Regions from separate parts of the Paenibacillus sp. JT22N7 genome, predicted to be linked through region 2. Evidence: a T-box and tRNA genes for the amino acid it is inferred to sense, from the RefSeq annotation. Region 2 holds a T-box; the other holds one or more tRNA genes.
What was found. A T-box is a leader RNA that pairs with one kind of tRNA and senses whether it is charged. The one in region 2 lies ahead of AC50Y5_RS13025 (tryptophan--tRNA ligase), so its partner is inferred to be a tRNA-Trp.

Region 1: it has a tRNA-Trp gene. The T-box ahead of AC50Y5_RS13025 (tryptophan--tRNA ligase) is inferred to sense a tRNA for this amino acid. The anticodon was not compared.

Annotation. Positions count from the first base shown of each region.
Region 1 covers NZ_JBXENY010000002.1:663,431-666,913, forward strand. Annotated here, with positions in the region: gene AC50Y5_RS07640 (hypothetical protein) at 859-1,092, shown strand; tRNA gene AC50Y5_RS07645 (tRNA-Glu) at 1,316-1,392, shown strand; tRNA gene AC50Y5_RS07650 (tRNA-His) at 1,395-1,470, shown strand; tRNA gene AC50Y5_RS07655 (tRNA-Gln) at 1,475-1,548, shown strand; tRNA gene AC50Y5_RS07660 (tRNA-Trp) at 1,558-1,630, shown strand; tRNA gene AC50Y5_RS07665 (tRNA-Glu) at 1,656-1,732, shown strand; tRNA gene AC50Y5_RS07670 (tRNA-Leu) at 1,740-1,824, shown strand; gene AC50Y5_RS07675 (ribonuclease H-like YkuK family protein) at 1,873-2,466, shown strand; gene AC50Y5_RS07680 (pyridoxamine 5'-phosphate oxidase family protein) at 2,719-3,141, shown strand; gene AC50Y5_RS07685 (SEC-C metal-binding domain-containing protein) at 3,313-3,483, opposite strand, start outside.
Region 2 covers NZ_JBXENY010000004.1:337,852-341,334, reverse strand. Annotated here, with positions in the region: gene AC50Y5_RS13035 (hypothetical protein) at 122-337, shown strand; gene AC50Y5_RS13030 (AAA family ATPase) at 421-657, shown strand; T-box leader at 1,085-1,332, shown strand; gene AC50Y5_RS13025 (tryptophan--tRNA ligase) at 1,388-2,386, shown strand; gene AC50Y5_RS13020 (allophanate hydrolase-related protein) at 2,544-2,726, shown strand.

The sequences.
Region 1 (3,483 bases), on a different contig from region 2:
ACCGTATCAGACGAGACATGACCAAAAAGGTTGCAAAAAACTTTTCCGATATAAAAACGAATCAGCTGAACACCTATAGAATGCCTTATATTTTTTTGTGAAATGCGTTTTGTCGTTCGATTGCGGCAGTTTACTTGCGGTTTCGTTGAATATACCCTGTAAGCAGCGGATATCCTTTCTACAGTCGAATAAATATTTACTGTTGACAGCATAGGATTATTTGCTATAAGATGGGAAACAATTGACGAGGATTAAATGCAATATTAACGGATGTTGTTGACTCCATATTAACTTAATCCATTTAACATAATCAATCGAAGGAAAGGAAGTGCACGGCACATGTTAACCATTTTATTATTCAATCATGATAGCAAGCTTGAACAACCGTGGGGCTCTGAACAGAGCAGCCATCTTTTTGTGCAGGCCGAAAATGCGAACAGCCCGTGCAGCAGCCTTTCTCCTATATGCTTTCGACGCCAACCGGAAGGGAACCAGGTATTCGCCTGAGCCCCTGGATGGGTAGGCTATTGAAGGGGAGATGAAGGACTACTGCCGCTGAGCAGTAGTCCTTTTTTTTATTTGCTAAAGGAATATTTCAGATGGAGAAAATCATTCATTAACGAAAAATGATTCGATTTTCCGTGTGTCATTCATGAATATAAGGTAATAAAATCAATAATATAAACTATTTTCATTTTTTGAAATAAAAAGGGTTGACTTGTTAAAAGTCGATATGCTAGTATGAGAAGCATCAAGTCGAACATGAATTAAAGCGTTAAAGCATTGAAGTGAAATGCGTGATCGGTAAGCCGATTCCATGGCGAGACCAATAACGAAGAGGAAAGGAAGGTGCAGGAAATGAAAAACACAGCAGAACAGCTTATGAATTGGCAAGCGGAGCTTGATTTACATCAGTATGAGCAAGTGCAGAGCGGAACAGTTAAGCATCAGGCGGATGAACAGCAGCATCCAGCTTTAGAAGAGATGAATGAAAACCTACATGTTGCCTGCATCGAACCGAATATTCGTTGTTTTTGCGTATCGCAGCCGGACTGCTCCATCCTGAACAAAGGGGGAGAAGCGGCAGCCTGATCTTGAAGCACGGGGTAGAATAATTCCGATGATTCATTATCTGTATACGTGAAGACTACTTGCACCCTTGGTGAGTGGTCCGTTTGTGTTTTCTCGTAACTTAGCTGAAGTAGGCTGAAGTCGAGGAGGCAAGGCGGAGCCGAGAGGGAGAAAGTAGTTTTTTTATTGCAAAAACAAGAACAAACGTTCCTTTTTTGGTTTGATTCAGTAGTAATTTAATTAAGGCGCATTCGGCAAGCGGCTAAGCCACACGACTTTCACTCGTGGATGCGGCGGGTTCGAATCCCCCATGCGTCACCATGGAGATTATGGTGAAAAGGCAAACACGTCAGGTTGTGGTCCTGATAAGTACCGGTTCGAGTCCGGTTAATCTCCCCAATAATGCCCCTTCGCCTAACGGTAGGGCAACGGTCTTTGACACCGTGCGTCTTGGTTCGATTCCAAGAGGGGCAGCCAATTCGATAGAGGGGGACATGTCCAAGGCAGGCGATTCGGAGTCCAAATCCGAATGAGGCGGGTTCGATACCCGCGCCCCTTGTTTTAAAAAGCGATTATTTAATTAAGGCGCATTCGGCAAGCGGCTAAGCCACACGACTTTCACTCGTGGATACGGCGGGTTCGAATCCCCCATGCGTCACCATCACTTTGTGCTTCTGGCGGAATTGGCAGACGCGGCGGACTTAAAATCCGCTGTTCATTGGACAACTAAGGGTTCGAGTCCCTTGAAGCACACTAATCCAACTAAAGAAGGGAAGAAGCCTAATTGCTTTACAGGTGACGATGATGAAAATAAGAAAACATCTTCAATTGATTCACGACATGGAGTTTCACAATGTATCGGAAAGACGCCTAAATCTGGAGCAGGTGCATGATCGCATTGTCCGTTTTATGTCGCTTGATCCACATGCAAATTACAATTTCATGATCGGTACCGACTGCCAGGTGCATGCAGGACATACGACGATGATTACCGGCGTCGTTATCCAGCGTGAGGGCAAAGGGGCATGGGCCTGCTATCGGCAGGTCGTCATTCCGCGGGAACTGAAATCCATTAAGGAGAAGCTGTCGCTGGAGACGTCATATAGCGAGGAGGTAGCGCTGTTTTTCGGTGGCGAACGCAGGGCGCAAATGGAGGATATTGTGCTTCCTTTTGTTTACAAGGGCGCGTCCTTTGAAGCGTATATTGACGTCGATGCCGGAACCGATCCGGCTGTCAGCAAGACAGCTGCCTATGTGGCGGAAATGGTACTGCGTGTGGAAGCTATGGGGATGAAAGCTCGTCTGAAACCGGAAGCAATTGTCGCTTCTTCCTATGCGAATCGGCATTCCAAGAAGCCTTACCGCTTCACGGCAAATGATGTCGTTGAAATATAAATAATAGTAAAACATAAATATTCTTGATTAAAAACAAGCAGGCGTATTCATGCGTCTGCTTTACGATTGATGTACGTTTTCTGCACGTTTGCTATACGGCTGGCGCTGGTTGGAGGCTAAAGAAAAGCAGCTTATCTAACGGTGCCATGCCAAAACAGAGCTCCGATTAAAAAAACGGCAAAAGGGGTAATCTATGGCAAGCGCGATGCCAGAAAGTCTGGCAAAAGATGAACCTTTAAAGGAGAGATACCGATGCCGAATACAACAAAACAATTGGAGCAGGAAATTATTGATGTGCTGCAAGCGAACCATGTTTGCTCGTTTGCTACCGTAAATGGCGATAAGCCGATGGTGCGTTATATGGCACTTTTCCATGATGGACTTAACTTATATTTGGCGACAAATCGCGATACGAGCAAGGTTGATGAGCTGCGGGCTAACCCGAATGTTCACATTCTTGTCGGATACGATGGCAAGCCATCTACCGATATTGTTCAAATTCAGGCTCGTGCCGAGTTATGTGCGGACGACAAGCTGCGTGAGAAGCTATGGAATGAAAACTTTAAGCAGTGGTTTGATGGACCTCACGATCCGGAATACATTATTATAGAAGCGTTCCCGGAGTATATTGAATACTCGAGCGACGGTGGCGAGACCAAGGTGTGGCTGCAATAGCATCAAATAACGCTAGCAATTAACTAGAGCTATGCACAGGAAAAAAACAAACGAAAAGAGCCTGCTGCTTTCACTTTCATGTGAAGGCGGCGGGCTCTTTTGCTGCAATAGACGATCCGTAGCTAGAAGTGAAACAGCTGGCTGCTTAAGCCGAAATCCGGGGGCCCTTGCTTAAGCCTTCACAAGCTCTTCCTGCTGCGCCTGCTCCGCGCGCTCAGCATCGCCAGCGGCTGCAGCTTCAGGCTGCTCCGCTTGCAGCTCTGCATATTGCTCCATAAAGAAGCTGGTCAGCTCGGTGCATTTTTTCGATAGAGTAGATACGGATACGCTGTACTTCTCGGC
Region 2 (3,483 bases):
GGTGGGAAGAGATCTGAAGGTAGATAAGACGGGCTGCATTCGGCTTGATGGCAACATTTATGAGGTGGACAGTATTCTTGTGCGCTGGACGGTCCCCTTCGATACGATCCGTTTGATCTGAATGAGCCTGCAGGTATGGGACGGAGAGCAGTGGTATGCGAATGCCGTGCCGGTAGAACTGAACCACAAGCGCAGCCTAAAGGCCGTGGCTGCTGAGCCTGCAGATACAACCGAGGCCCCTTCGGTCTCGTTTCTGGAGCTCGCCGAAAGGAAGCGCCAAGCAGCCTGGAGCGCGAATACGCTTCGCTTTGCCGGAAAGGGCGGTGATGGCAGATGATCCTGCGTCCGTTTACACGTGAGATGGCACCTTGTTATGCGTTTGGAGCCCACCAAGAGGTGTTCGAACGATTAAACATGGCCATGGAGCACCGTTTACTTGGCGTCTTGAGTGGCGAGGTCGGCAGCGGGAGGTCTGCACTGCTGCGACGATTATTTGGAGCACTGGATCCGATGCGAACGTTGCCGATCTACCTCAGCATGGCGGATATGAAGTCGCGTGACTTCTATGCGCAGCTACTCGCACATGTGGATGAAGAGCCGCCTTACTCCGTCGCCAAAGCCCGTCAATTATGGGGCGAGGTAGCACGAAGGTTGTAGAGGATATGCATATTGGGCGCGTGCTCACAGATATGGATCGGCAATGGGGTTCGGCGGGGTAACCCGCCGCTTTCGCCGACCCCGAATGATTGGCGTTTGACCACTCGCCAGCATGACGTAATTGACGATCAAACGCTCACGTCATTGAAGGTGAGAAATTCACCGACAAACTGCGTGAGCGTTAACAATGTTCAAGAGTATTTCCGGTGACTCTCCAATGGCAAAAACTTTAAACCCGTTGAGGGGCGGGATTCTTGGGTTATTAAAAACGAATCGCTTCTGTCCATTGAATTAGACTCCAAGATAAGACAGTGCATGTAGCGTCTTATCCTGATTGACTTTCACTATCAATCGCAGATTATGATTTTTATCATCATGAAATCTTGACCTTTTTATCATCTATACTATACTAATATTAAATGAATATTTTTATGCGATGAAGAAGAAGAGTAAACAATATGAACGCCTCAGAGAGCTGATGGTTGGTGAAAATCAGTGCCGGATTACTGTTGAATGGGCTTCCGAGCTACTAGACTGAATTAGTAGTAGGTTTAGCGGATTGTCTCACCGATAAAAGAGACGAAGTATTGAAACACTTTTTCCGTTTCAGTATGGATAAGTGCGTTTACAACAGTAAACGAATGAAGGTGGCACCACGGGCTACTCGTCCTTTTTATATTAAGGATGGGTTGCCCTTTTTCAATTAGTATTTAAAATACGGAGGTTAGTTATGAAGAAAACTATCTTGACTGGAATAAAACCCACTGGACAAATCCATCTTGGTAATTACATAGGAGCAATAAAACCAGCCTTGGAAATAGCTAAAATACAGAATTATAAGGCAGCATACTTTGTTGCAGATTATCATGGCCTTACACAAATTCATGATGCCGAAGAATTCAGACACTTGTCATATGGTATAGCAGCAACATGGTTAGCATTAGGCTTAGATGCTAATAAAGCAATTTTTTATAGACAATCTGACGTTCCTGAGATTTTTGAATTAAATTGGATATTTAGCTGTTTTGCGCCTAAAGGGTTAATGAATAGAGCTCATGCATATAAATCTATTGTTGACAATAACAAAAAACTGAATAACGAGTTAGATGATGGAGTTAATATGGGGTTATATAATTATCCCATCCTAATGGCAGCTGATATTTTAATGTTTGGAACAGATATAGTACCGGTTGGTAAGGACCAAATACAACATGTTGAAATTGCTCGAGATATTGCAGAGAGTTTTAATCATAATTATGGAGAGACATTCAAATTACCAGATTATAAAATACAAGAGGATACATCTGTATTACCTGGTTTGGATGGTCGAAAAATGAGTAAAAGTTATAATAATACAATACCGCTCTTTGAAGAACCTAAAAAACTGCAAAAACTTGTTAATAAAATTAAAACGGATTCATTACCACCAGAGGCTCCAAAAGATACTAACACTTCGATCCTGTTTATGCTTTATAAGGAGTTTGCTTCGCCTACAGAAGTTGAAAAGATGAAAGAACAATATTTGAATGGCATTAGCTGGGGGGAAGCAAAAAAAGAACTGTTTGAAGTTATGAACAAATTTTTAGAAGAACCACGAGCGAAGTATAACGAACTAATGTCGTCTCCTGAAAAGATAGATGAAATTTTAAAAGATGGGGCAGAGAAAGCAAGAGCGATTTCAACTCCATTCTTAAAAGAAATTAAACGTAAAATCGGGATTTATGTATAGCATTGTGGACGCGGTAATAGTGAAGGAGACATTAATCGTTCCACTCTAGCGGATGATCAAGTTGCCTACAACTCCTGCCAAGCCCGGGCTGATCCGTCGCGGCGGTTGGAAGTTTGGGACATGCCTTTGCTCATATTAGGATCATTTCCCGTGCCAAATCCCGGCACCGCACGGGATAGGTAAAGTTATGCTGGCGGACGGTAGCGAGGTTTCCGGTTTCATTTGCGAAGGTTATGCGGTTGACATTTCGGATGCAGAGGATATAACAGCTTTATCCAATCGAACCCATTGTTCTGTAGGAACATCAAAAACTCCTTTTTACAATACCATCGGTCCATAGCTACCCAAAGTCGACAGGACACCGATTGGCGTAGTTGCAATAATAGTTGCTTGGCTAAATCATATTTGGTTAATCCAGAATCATCTTTTGTTAGTTTCTAAAACCGATAGGATAGCGGGTATTCAAGGACATTTTGGAGGACAGTTTGAATCACAATCAGATTCATACACCAGCTGTACGTTTTGGCTGAGGAGTCAAATAGCCGGCATAAGAAAGGCAATTTCTTCGCATAAGAATATGCAATATGGGTGTCATCCAGGTTCATACAATCTCCATTCTGCAAGCCCATATCTTTATCTTCTTGAAGTCTAGCCATTCGTTTTTGACCGAATAAAGCCTAGTCATACGGAGCTGAGAAAAACCGGCTCATCGTATACTGAGTCACCGTGAAAGACTTAAACATGATGGCCAATAAGGCATCTTTCGAAGCTAGAGACGCCATCTGATTAACGGAAGGACAATTCGAAACCAGCCCAATGACATACATAAAACAAAGTAACCATGGTGGAACACCACTACGTTTAGAGATTCCTGACTGCATGAGAAGTAAAGACAAGTCGAAGCGATCCCATAACTCTCGTAAAATGGGAGCACCCGCAACATGATCATGATCTAGCTTGCGAAACCGTGGCTGCTCAAGTGTTTCTTTCAAAAAAATCACCTAAAATCCTCTAAGATATACCCGGTTGAAAGGGTATCCTTTGTGATTATTTGGGTGATTCAGAAAAGTCAAGAGGGTTTTCTTGATTTATTCAAC